Regions from separate parts of the Pseudonocardia sp. P-1 genome, predicted to be linked through region 1. Evidence: predicted binding sites of a transcription regulator. Region 1 holds the regulator's gene; the other holds the start of a gene.
What was found. The regulator HspR, encoded in region 1, represses chaperone genes until heat shock. The targets are predictions, from matches to a motif close to ANNTTGAGTNNNNNNNACTCAANNT.

Region 1 (5,972 bases):
CGGTGGCTCCACCCGGATGCCCGCCGTCACCGAGCTCGTCAAGGAGCTGACCGGCGGCAAGGAGCCGAACAAGGGCGTCAACCCGGACGAGGTCGTCGCCGCCGGTGCCGCGTTGCAGGCCGGTGTGCTCCGCGGTGAGGTCAAGGACGTCCTGCTGCTCGACGTCACCCCGCTGTCCCTGGGCATCGAGACCAAGGGCGGCGTCATGACCAAGCTGATCGAGAAGAACACCACGATCCCGACCAAGCGCTCGGAGATCTTCTCCACCGCGGACGACAACCAGCCGTCGGTGCAGATCCAGGTCTTCCAGGGCGAGCGCGAGATCGCCGCGTACAACAAGAAGCTCGGCATGTTCGAGCTGACCGGCATCGCGCCGGCGCCGCGCGGCGTCCCGCAGATCGAGGTCTCCTTCGACATCGACGCCAACGGCATCGTCAACGTGTCCGCCAAGGACATGGGCACCGGCAAGAGCCAGGAGATGACGATCACCGGCGGGTCGGCCCTGTCCAAGGACGACATCGACCGCATGGTCAAGGAGGCCGAGGCGCACGCCGAGGAGGACGCCAAGCGTCGCGAGGAGGCGGAGACCCGCAACCAGGCGGAGACCCTCGTCTACCAGACGGAGAAGTTCGTCAAGGAGAACGACGAGAAGCTCCCCTCCGACGTGAAGGACGCGGTGAACGCCGCCCTGGGCGAGACCCAGGAGGCGCTGAAGGGCACCGACCACGAGGCGATCAAGTCCTCGATGGAGAAGCTCGCCACCGAGTCCCAGAAGATGGGGTCCGCCCTGTACTCGCAGCCCGGTGCCGAGGGCGCCGCGGGTGCCGGTGCCGAGGGTGGTGCCGGCGCGGCCGGTGCCTCCGACGCGCAGGACGACGTCGTCGACGCCGAGATCGTGGACGACGACAAGGACGCCAAGGGCGGCAAGTGACGGCCGGCGGCCATCCACGGGACGACAGGACGGTCGACATGGCTGACGAACAGAAGCAGGAGGAGCCGGTGACGTTCCGGGACCGCCGCAAGGTGGACCCGGAGACCGGCGAGGTCCGTCCCGACGCCGACGCGAACGGGGCCGCCGACACGGCGGCCCCGGCCGGGGACGGCGAGCAGGTCGCGGGCCCGGCCGACGGGGAGGACCCGGAGCTCGAGAAGCTGCGGGCCGAGGTCGCCGAGCGCACCGCGGACCTGCAGCGGGTCAGCGCCGAGTACGCCAACTACCGGCGTCGGGCCGACCGGGACCGTGAGCAGACCAAGGTGGACGCGAAGGTCTCCTTCGCGAACGACCTGCTGGTGGTGCTCGACGACTTCGAGCGCGCCGCCCAGCACGGCGACCTCACGGGACCGTTCAAGGCCGCGGCCGACAAGGTCACCACGGTGCTGACCAAGCTCGGTCTCGAGCCGTTCGGGACCGAGGGCGAGTCCTTCGACCCGCAGCTCCACGAGGCCGTGCAGCACGAGCCGGCCGAGGGCTCCGGCCCCACGGTCACCGTGCTGTCCACGGTGCTGCGCCGTGGCTACCGCATCTCCGACCGGGTCCTCCGGCCGGCGATGGTGACCGTGCAGGACCGCCCCGAGGCTCCGGCCGGGGGCGGCGCGGACGCCGGCGACGGCGAGCCGCAGAACCCGGCCTGACCAGGACGGGAAGGGACGTGACCGCGCGGTGCGGTGGGAGGCGACCGGCCTCCCGCCGCACCGCGGGTCTGATCGGGAAGGAGGCGGAGTGACCCAGCGCGACTGGATCGAGAAGGACTTCTACCGCGAGCTGGGCGTCTCCTCGACGGCGTCCCAGGACGAGATCAAGAAGGCGTACCGCAAGCTCGCCCGCGAGCTGCACCCGGACGCGAACCCCGGTGACGAGAAGGCCGAAACCCGCTTCAAGGCGGTCTCCGAGGCCTACGGCGTGCTGGGCGACGAGTCCAAGCGCAAGGAGTACGACGAGACCCGCGCGATGTTCGCGGGCGGCGGCGGCTTCGGCGGGTTCGGCACCGGCGGTGGCTTCCCCGGTGGTGCGCGTCCCGGTGGCGCCGGCCAGGGCGGCTTCGACATCAACGACCTGTTCGGCCAGGCCGGCCGGTCCGGCGATGCCGGAGCCGGCGACTTCAGCGACATCCTCGGCGACATCTTCGGCCGCACCGCGCGGAACAACGCCGGCGGTGCGGGCGGGTACGGCACGGCCGGTGCCCGCCGCGGCCAGGACGTCGAGAGCAGCCTGACCATCTCCTTCGACGACGCGGTGCGCGGCGCGACGGTGCCGATCAAGCTGTCCTCGCCGGGGCGCTGCGAGCGCTGCGGCGGCACCGGGTCCCGGCCCGGCAGCACCCCGCGCACCTGCCCGACCTGCTCCGGTCAGGGTCTGGTGAACCGCAGCCAGGGCGCGTTCTCGTTCTCCGAGCCGTGCCGCGACTGCCGCGGGACCGGCCGCATCATCGACGACCCGTGCCCCGAGTGCCACGGCGACGGCGTGTCCACCCGGACCCGGTCGCTGACGGTGCGGGTCCCCGCCGGCGTCGACGACGGGCAGAAGGTCCGGCTCGCGGGCCAGGGCGAGCCCGGTCGCGGCGGCGCACCCGCCGGTGACCTCTACGTCACGGTCTCGGTCACCCCGCACCGGATCTTCGGGCGGTCGTCGAAGAACTCCGACGACCTGACCCTCACCGTGCCGGTGACCTTCCCCGAGCTGGCTCTGGGTGCGACCCTGACGGTGCCGACACTCGACAGCACCGTCTCGCTGCGGATACCGCCGGGGACCGCCAGCGGCCGGACGTTCCGGGTGTCGGGGCGTGGGGTCGAGCGCAGGAACGGGAAGAAGGGCAATCTGCTGGTCACCGTCGAGGTTGCGGTGCCGCAGAAGCTGGACGAGGCGGCCACCAGTGCGCTGGAGGCCTATGCCGAGGCGACGTCGTCGTTCGACCCGCGGGCCGATCTGCTCGGTAGCACCAGGAGGTGATGGCGGTGGCCGGACGACGCACCCCCCGGGACGGGGAGGAACCGCTGACCGTCGACGTGGCACACGACAGCCCGGTGTTCGTCATCTCGGTCGCCGCGCAGCTGTCCGGCCTGCACGCCCAGACCCTGCGCAGCTACGACCGGATCGGCCTGGTCAGCCCGGGCCGGTCCGCGGGCGGCGGGCGTCGCTACTCCCAGCGCGACATCGCGCTGCTGCGCGAGGTGCAGCGGCTCTCCCAGGAGGAGGGCGTCAACCTCGCGGGCGTCAAGCGGATCATCGAGCTGGAGCAGATGGTCGACGAGCTCTCGGCACGCCTCGACGAGGTCACCGCCGAGCTCGATGCCGTCCGGGCCGCCGCCGCGCAGGCCACGGCCGCGGTGCACCGCTCCTACCGGCGCGACCTCGTGCCGGTGGACCGGCGCCAGGCCGTCGTGCGCTGGCGCCCGGCCGACGAGGGCTGACCCCGGCACCCGCCCGCCGCCCGCCGTCGCGCCAGGAGCGCGGTGTCGTACCTCGGAGGGCGCCGCCGCACCCTCCGCGACGGGTGCGCGGACCACATCCGGGGTGCGACGGCTCCCCGGAGCCGCGCCGAACGGTGCGGGCCCGAACGGTGCGGGCCCGGGCGGGCTCAGGCCGTCGTCAGGACCCCGCGGCGGGCCAGCATCCCCAGCATCACGGCGCCCAGCAGCGGGACCGCGGCCAGCACCGCGAACGGCAGCACCGGCGGGAAGGCCGGGTCCAGCAGCGCGCCGACGCCGGTTGAGCCGACGAGCACCATCAGCCCGCCGAACGAGGCCAGCACCCCGAAGTGGGCGCCCAGCCTGCGCTCTCCGGCGAGCCGGGGCACCAGGTCCTGCGCGACCGGCACGGCGAACATCTCGCCGAAGGTCAGCAGCAGCACCATCAGCACCGCGGGTGCGAGCGCCCACCACCCCGGCAGGCCCGGCAGCAGCCGCGCCACCGCGACGACGGTGAACGACGTGGCCATCAGGCAGAACCCGAGCACCACCGAGCGGCCGGCCCCGATCCGGCGGCCCCACGTCGTCACCCTCATCTGCAGGGTGATCACCAGCACCGACATCAGCACGAACAGGAAGCCCAGTGCCGCGGTGCGGCCGATGCGCTCCAGTTCGTCGGGCAGCGCCAGGTACAGCTGGTTGTAGGACAGCAGCCAGCCCGAGTAGCCGGCCGCGAACAGCATGAAGCGACGGTTGCCCAGCACCTCGCCCCAGCCCGCGAGCATCGGCCGTCCGGCCTGCTCGGCCTCCCGCCACGGCAGCCACCGCCAGTGCGCCAGCCCCACCAGCACGAAGCCGGCGGCGGCGACCAGGCAGGCCAGCTGGAAGTCGACCAGCATGAGCGCGGTGCCGACCAGCGGCCCGGTGACCGTCCCGACCTGACCGGCGACGGCGAACATCGCGAACACCTCGGTCCGCGGCGGGCCCTCCCCGGCGCGTTCCCGTTCCCCGGCTTCCCGCGCCAGCGACGACTCGACGGCCGGCGAGAACAGGGCGGCCGCGAACCCGGTCAGCAGCGCCCCGCCGATGACCGCGGGCAGCGTGCCGGCGGCCCCGAGGAGGATGAATCCGGTCACGCGCAGCGCGCACCCGGCGAGCACGACCGGCTTCGCACCGAACCGATCGGTCAGGGTCCCGCCGATCACGAACAGCCCCTGCTGGCTGAACGTCCGCAGCCCCAGCACGAGCCCGACGGCCGCCGCGGCGAGCCCGAGGTCCTCGGCCAGATGCGTGGCCAGGTAGGGCAGCACCATGTAGAAGCCCACGTTGAAGGCCAGCTGGGTGCTGATCAGCAGTTTCATGACCGGCGGGAGCCCGCCGAAACGCTCCCATCGACCGACGCGGAGCGGAGCCGCGGGACGCGGGTCCGACTCGGGATCGGCGGGGCGGCGGAGCAGACTGCGGAGCACCACGAAGTGGTACCAGGTCGCCCTCTGCAGTCGCGACTCGATGGCAGTAACGACATATGCGCATGCATGCACACACTTGACCGTGTGTACAGGCTTACCGAAGATCTTCCGGGCGCCGGGTGACACACGGTCGAGGGGCGCCGGAGAGGACAGGTCGCCATGCCCGCCGCGCGCGCCGTCGTAGCACCCCGTCGTTCCCGGTTCCGGGTCGCCGTCGCCGTGGCGGTGAGCGCCGTGGTCCTCACCGCCTGCGGTGGCAGCGGCGGCGGGAGCGGCCGGGTCGTCCCGGACGGGCAGGCCACGATCGCGATGGCCTTCGGCCCGTCGGCCGGCTACGGGGTGGACACCGACGACGCGTTCGTCATCTCCCAGCTGGGTGTGACCGAGTCCCTGGTGGCGTCCGGGCCGGACGGCCGGCCGCGACCCGCACTGGCGACGGCGTGGGCCCAGCAGTCCGACCCGCGGACCTGGCGGTTCGAGCTGCGCCCCGGCGTGACCTTCCAGAACGGCGAGCCGCTCACCGGGCAGGCCGCCGCGACCGCCCTGAACTGGGTGGCCGGCGTCGCCGCGCCGCCGCGTGCGGTGCGCGGGATCGGCATGCAGGCCGCCGCGGACGGCGCGGACGCCGTGCGCGTCACGACGACGAAGCCCGACCCGATCCTGCCGCTGCGGCTGTCCAGCGCGAACACCGCGATCCTGGCGCCGTCGGCGTACCGGGCCACCCCGCCGTCGGTCCAGCAGACCGGCACCGGCCCGATGACGATCACCCAGGCGAACGGCACCCAGTCGGTGACCCTCGTCCGCAACGACCGCTACTGGGGCGAGCGCCCGCAGCTGGCCGGTGTCACCGCGAACTTCGTGCCCGACCCGGCCGCCCGCGCCCTGGCGCTGCGGGCCGGCGACGCCGACATCGCCCAGGAGCTCCCCGAGTCCAGCGCCCTGGAGTTCAGCGGTGACGAGTACGTGAACCAGACCGTCGCCGCGCCCCGGACGGCGTCGCTGATCCTCAACCAGTCCCGCACGCCCTTCGCCGACATCCGGGTGCGTCAGGCCGTCGCCGCCGCGGTGGACCGCACCGCGCTCGGTGAGCAGGCCCTC
Region 2 (5,972 bases), 700 kb from region 1:
CGCCGATCACCCGCGGGGACGCCGGGACCGGCCGGGCGGTACGCCCGGAAGCGGCGCCCGAGGGGGCACTTCTCCCTCGCCGCGCAGCCGCTCCACCGGCCACGGCCGGGTCCGGCGGGACATCCCCCGGGCCCGGCCGGGACCCACGGCGCGTGCCCCCGCCGCCCGATGTCGGTGTCCCCGGGCACTATGGGTGTGTGCAGACCTCCCGCGCGCCGGAGCGCCCGACCCCCGTCCCGCAGCGGGACCGCACCGTCGGATCCGTTCCCAGCGTCCCTCTCGGCGGCTTCGGCCCCGGTGACGAGCAGAAGCGGCGCGACCTGCGGCGCATGAAGGCCGTCGCCACCGGGTTCCTTCTCGGCGCGACGGTCGTGTTCTTCGTCGCGAAGTACTTCGAGGTCGTCCGCGGTGTCCCCGGGGCGGACTACGTCCGGGCCGCCGCCGAGGCCGGCATGGTCGGTGCGCTCGCCGACTGGTTCGCGGTGACCGCGCTGTTCCGGCACCCGTTGCGGATCCCGATCCCGCACACCGCGATCATCCCGCGCAAGAAGGACATGATCGGTGACAGCCTCGGGGACTTCGTCGGGGAGAACTTCCTGTCCGAGTCCGTCGTCCGCGACAAGCTCGAGCGGATCGGGGTCAGCGAGTCGGTCGGGCGGTGGATCGCCGAGCAGCACAACGCCGACCGGATCACCACCGAGCTGGTCACCGCCGCGCGGGCCCTCGTGACCGTGCTGCGCGACGAGGACGTGCAGAACGTCATCGAGACCGTCGCGGTGCGCAAGCTGATGGAGATCCCGGTCGGTCCGCCGATGGGCAAGGCGCTGGAGGGCGTCCTGGCCGACGGCGCCCACCGCAGGCTGGTCGACCTCGTCTGCGACCGCGCCTACGACTGGGTCGCCGACAACCAGGAGATGGTCCTGCGGGTCGTGCACGATCGCGCACCGTCCTGGACGCCGCGCTTCGTCGACGACCTCGTGGCCGACAAGTTGTTCGCCGAGATCCGCGGGTACGCCTGGGCGGTCAAGACCGACCCCGAGCACCCGCTGCGGCACGCCGTGGACCGCTACCTCGCCGAGTTCGCCCGCGACCTGCAGCACGACGCGACGACGATGGAGCGCGCCGAGCAGGTCAAGCGCCAGGTCGTCGAGCACCCGGAGGTGCAGCACTTCATCGGCCGCGCCTGGACGGTCGTGAAGTCCATGGTCCTCGACGCCGCCGACGACCCGTCGAACGAGCTGCGCCTGCGCGTGCGCGACGGCCTCATGGCCTTCGGGCGGCGGCTGGGCCGCGACGCCGAGCTGCGCGCGAAGCTCGACGGCTGGCTGGCGGACGCCGCGTCGTACGTCGTGCGGCACTACCGGCACCAGATCACCACCCTGATCACCGAGACCGTCGCCCGCTGGGACGCGGAGGAGACCTCGCGCAAGATCGAGCTCCAGGTGGGGCGGGACCTGCAGTGGATCCGGATCAACGGCACCGTCGTGGGGGCGCTCGCCGGCCTGGTCATCCACACCGTGGGGGAGCTCGTCATCGGGTGATCGGTCGGGTGTCCCCGGATGACATCGCACCGTCACCGGGCCGTCACCGACGTGGCGCACGCCACGTGACCAGCGCTAGCACTGTGCTTGCAGGAGCTAGCGGCGCCGCGTACGGTCGGTTCCGTCAGTGAGGAACGGATCGAGGCGGAGGTGAGATGGATGGCCACCGAGCGCAAGCACGGAGAGCGTGAGTCCGTCGAACCCGTCGAGCGCGTCGCGCAGGCCGTCGAGAGCGTCGGTCAGACCGTGGGGCACGCGGTGGAGGACATCGGGTCCTATATCCGCGCCCAGCGCGAGGCCGCCCAGGTCTCCATGCGGCAGCTGGCCCGCACCGCGGGCGTCAGCAACCCGTATCTCAGCCAGGTCGAGCGCGGGCTGCGCAAGCCGTCCGCCGAGATACTGCAGCAGATCGCCAAGGGGCTGCGGATCTCCGCCGAGGCGCTGTACGTCCGCGCCGGGATCCTCGAGGAGCGGCCCGCCGGTCAGGTGACCGACGCGGTGCTCACCGATCCGACTCTCAACGAGCGGCAGAAACGTGTGCTGCTCGATGTCTACGAGTCCTTTCGCAGGGAGAACGGCCTCTCTGCCGGCACCACCGACACCCCCACCGATACGAGGAAGTGATCACCATGGCCGTGAACCTCCCCACCAGCGCCGACGTGCAGAAGCTGCGTGAGCAGACCGCCGAGCAGGCCGAGGTCGTCCGCACCCCGCTGCTCGCCGTGCTGGGCGCTGGCGACTTCGCCGTCACCACCGTGAGCAAGGCCGTCACCGACGCCCGCTCCACCGCCACCAAGCGCGCCGAGGAGGTGCAGACCCGCGTCCAGGAGCTCCCCGACGAGCTCAAGGAGCTCCGCGGCAAGCTGTCCTCGGACAACATCCGCAAGCAGGTCGAGGAGTTCCGCTCCGAGGTCGAGGGCGTCTACGTCGGATTCGCCCAGCGCGGTGAGAAGGCCTGGGGCCGGATCCGCAAGCAGCCGCAGGTCAAGCAGGCCATCGCGACCGTCGAGGGTCTGACCGAGAAGTTCGACACCCGCGTCGACGAGTTCGTGGACGAGACCCACGACGTCGCCGTCAAGACCCTGGGTGCGGTCACCACGCAGACCCGCTCGGTCGGTGAGAAGGTCGCCCGCCGCGCCCAGACCGCCGCGAGCGAGGCCGCCGAGGTCGTCACCGAGGTCTCGAAGGAGGCCGCCGAGGCGATCGAGGAGGCCGGCGACGAGGTCGCGACGACCACGCGTTCGACCGCGCGCCGCACCGCCGCCAAGACCGACCCGAAGACCGCCACCGGCGCGAAGGTCCCGGCCCGCAAGCCGACCACCCGCCGCGGTACCTCGACGGCGTCGGCCAAGAAGTGACACCCGCCGGGCCCCGCGCCCGGTGAGCACGACCCGCGCCCCCGGCCGATCCCGATCGGCCGGGGGCGCCGTCGTGTGCGGATGCGGATCGTCCTGCCCGGATCCGGCGCCGGACGTGACCGACGCCCGGGTTGTCCGTACCCTGGCCGAGTGCTGTCACTGCCAGGTGCCCCCGATGAACTGATCATCTTCGTGATCAAGTGGATCATGGTCGTGGTCGGCGGGTTCTCGTTCGGGCACGCACTGATGCAACGTGCGGACGCCTTCACCGCGGCGGGCAAGCTCACCAAGAACGCATGGCTGGGCATCACCGGCGTCGCGCTGCTGCTCCTGATCATCACGAACGGCCCGATGTTCGGCGGTGCCATGTTCTGGCTGGCCGCCACCGTCGCGACGCTGGTCTACCTGGTCGACGTCAAGCCCGCGGTGATGGAGGTCCAGGGCGGCGGACCGCGCTGGTGAACCCCCCGGCCCTCGGGGCGCTCACGGCCGTCCCGGCGCCGGCCCGGCCCGACCTGCTCGCGGAGCCCGTCGCCGTCGCGCTGGCGGGGCTCGACGCGGGCCGGATCGCCGTCGCCGAGATCGATCCCGACCTGGCCGACACCGCCGCGTTCTGTGCCGCCTACTCCTCCCCGGTCGAACGGGCCGCGAACTGCGTGGTCGTCGCCGGGAGGCGTGGCGGCGAGACCCGGTACGTCGCCTGCGTGGTCCTCGCGACGACCCGGGTCGACGTCGACGGCGCGGTGAAGCGCCGCCTCGACGTGCGCACGGCGTCGTTCGCGCCGATGGACGACGCCGTCGCCCTGACCGGGATGGCCTACGGCGGCATCACCCCGATCGGGCTCCCCGCGGACTGGCCGCTCCGGCTGTCGCCCGGGGTCGCCGGGGCCGACGCCGTCGTCGTCGGGAGCGGGACGCGGGCGGGAAGCCGGCGGTGCCCGGCGACCTGCTGGCGTCGCTTCCCGGCGCCGAGGTCGTGCCGGACCTCGCGCGCTGAGTCGGCAGCCCGTGCTGCGGGCCGCCTCCGCGGCGGTGCACCCCAGCCGGTGGCTACCCCCGCGGGGGAGCGGGACGGCGGGCCCGTCGGCCGAGGTCCAGCCCGCGGGCAGCGGCAGGAACTGGCCGCCCGCGGAACCCGGTGTGCCCACGGTCGCCGTGACGTGCTCCGGTGGTCGCGTTCGCCCTGAGCGGACACGACTCAACTCCGGGAAGCGGAGGACCCTCCGTGTGGTTGGGCAGGACATGAGTGACGTGCTGACGCTCCCGGTCCTGCCCCTCGACGACGCCGTGGTCCTGCCCGGCATGGTCGTCCCCGTCCGTCTCGACGACTCCGACACCCGTGCCGCGGTGGACGCGGCCACCGCCGCGGCCCAGGACCGCGACGACGGGAGACGGGTGCTCGTCGTGCCCCGCATCGACGGCCGCTACGGCGCCATCGGCGTCGTCGCCGTGCTCGAGCAGATCGGCAGGCTCCCCAACGGGGACCGGGCCGCCGTCGTGCGGGGCGAGCGGCGCGCCCGCATCGGGTCGGGGGTCTCCGGCCCCGGCGCGGCGCTCTGGGTCGAGGCCGAGCCGGTCGACGCCGGCGAGCCCACCGGCCGCACCCACGAACTCGCCCGCGAGTACAAGGCCCTGGTGATCGGCATCCTGCAGCAGCGGGGAGCCTGGCAGGTCATCGACTCCGTGCAGCAGACGAACGACCCGGGCGCGCTCGCCGACCTCGCCGGGTGGGCGTCGTGGCTGGACGTCGCGCACAAGGCCGAGCTGCTCGCCGAGACCGACCTCGACGCCCGGCTGGAGAAGCTCCTGAGCTGGACCAAGGAGCACGTCGCCGAGCAGGAGGTCACCGAGAAGATCTCGAACGACGTCCGCGAGGGCATGGAGAAGCAGCAGCGCGAGTTCCTGCTCCGCCAGCAGCTCGCCGCGATCCGCAAGGAGCTGGGTGAGGACGACCCGGAGGGCTCCGACGACTACCGCGCCCGCGTGGAGGCCGCCGACCTGCCCGACGACGTGCGCAAGGCCGCGCTGACCGAGGTCGGCAAGCTGGAGCGCTCCTCGGACCAGAGCCCGGAGTCCGGCTGGATCCGGACCTGGCTCGACACCGTCCTCGACATCCCGTGGAGCACCACGACCACCGACTCGTCGGACCTCGTGGAGGCCCGCCGCATCCTCGACGCCGACCACGCCGGCCTCGACGACGTGAAGGAGCGTCTCGTCGAGTTCCTCGCCGTGCGCGCCCGTCGCGAGCGCAAGGGTCTCGACACCGTCGGCGGCCGCGGCTCGGGCGCGGTGCTCTCGCTGGTCGGCCCGCCCGGCGTCGGCAAGACGTCGCTGGGGGAGTCGGTCGCCCGCGCGCTCGGCCGGAACTTCGTCCGCGTCGCGCTCGGCGGCGTCCGGGACGAGGCGGAGATCCGCGGTCACCGGCGCACCTACGTCGGCGCGCTGCCCGGCCGGATCGTCCGCGCCATCCGCGAGGCCGGCTCGATGAACCCCGTCGTGCTGCTCGACGAGATCGACAAGGTCGGCAGCGACTTCCGCGGTGACCCGACCGCGGCGCTGCTGGAGGTCCTCGACCCGGCGCAGAACCACACGTTCCGCGACCACTACCTGGAGGTCGACCTCGACCTGTCGAACGTGCTGTTCCTGGCGACGGCGAACGACGGCTCCGCGATCCCCGGCCCGCTGGCCGACCGCATGGAGATCGTGACGCTCGACGGCTACACCGAGCCGGAGAAGGTCGCGATCGCCCGTGACCACCTGCTGCCGCGCCAGGTCGCCAAGGCCGGTCTCGACGACGGCGACGTCGAGTTCACCGACGTCGCGCTGTCGATGATCGCCGCCGAGTACACCCGGGAGGCCGGGGTCCGGCAGCTGGAGCGGGGCCTGGCGAAGGTGCTGCGGAAGGTGGCCGTCCAGCTGGACGCGTCGGAGACCGAGCGCCCGGTGCACGTCGACGCCGACGCGCTCGTCACCTACCTCGGCCGTCCGCGGTTCACGCCGGAGTCCGCCGAGCGGACCTCGGTGCCGGGCGTCGCGACCGGGCTGGCGGTGACCGGTGCCGGTGGTGACGTGC

Region 2: a site for HspR is predicted at 4,080-4,104, ahead of lon (endopeptidase La). Genes of this name have one in related genera too.

What each region holds. Positions count from the first base shown of each region.
Region 1 covers NZ_CM176614.1:3,321,011-3,326,982, forward strand. Annotated here, with positions in the region: gene dnaK (molecular chaperone DnaK) at 1-931, shown strand, start outside; gene grpE (nucleotide exchange factor GrpE) at 970-1,632, shown strand; gene dnaJ (molecular chaperone DnaJ) at 1,721-2,947, shown strand; gene AC0GKK_RS16290 (heat shock protein transcriptional repressor HspR) at 2,953-3,408, shown strand; gene AC0GKK_RS16295 (MDR family MFS transporter) at 3,576-4,766, opposite strand; gene AC0GKK_RS16300 (ABC transporter substrate-binding protein) at 5,034-5,972, shown strand, end outside.
Region 2 covers NZ_CM176614.1:2,622,127-2,628,098, reverse strand. Annotated here, with positions in the region: gene AC0GKK_RS12730 (DUF445 domain-containing protein) at 198-1,541, shown strand; gene AC0GKK_RS12725 (helix-turn-helix domain-containing protein) at 1,701-2,165, shown strand; gene AC0GKK_RS12720 (hypothetical protein) at 2,171-2,899, shown strand; gene AC0GKK_RS12715 (DUF2516 family protein) at 3,107-3,361, shown strand; partial or broken gene AC0GKK_RS12710 (YbaK/EbsC family protein) at 3,358-3,896, shown strand; gene lon (endopeptidase La) at 4,142-5,972, shown strand, end outside.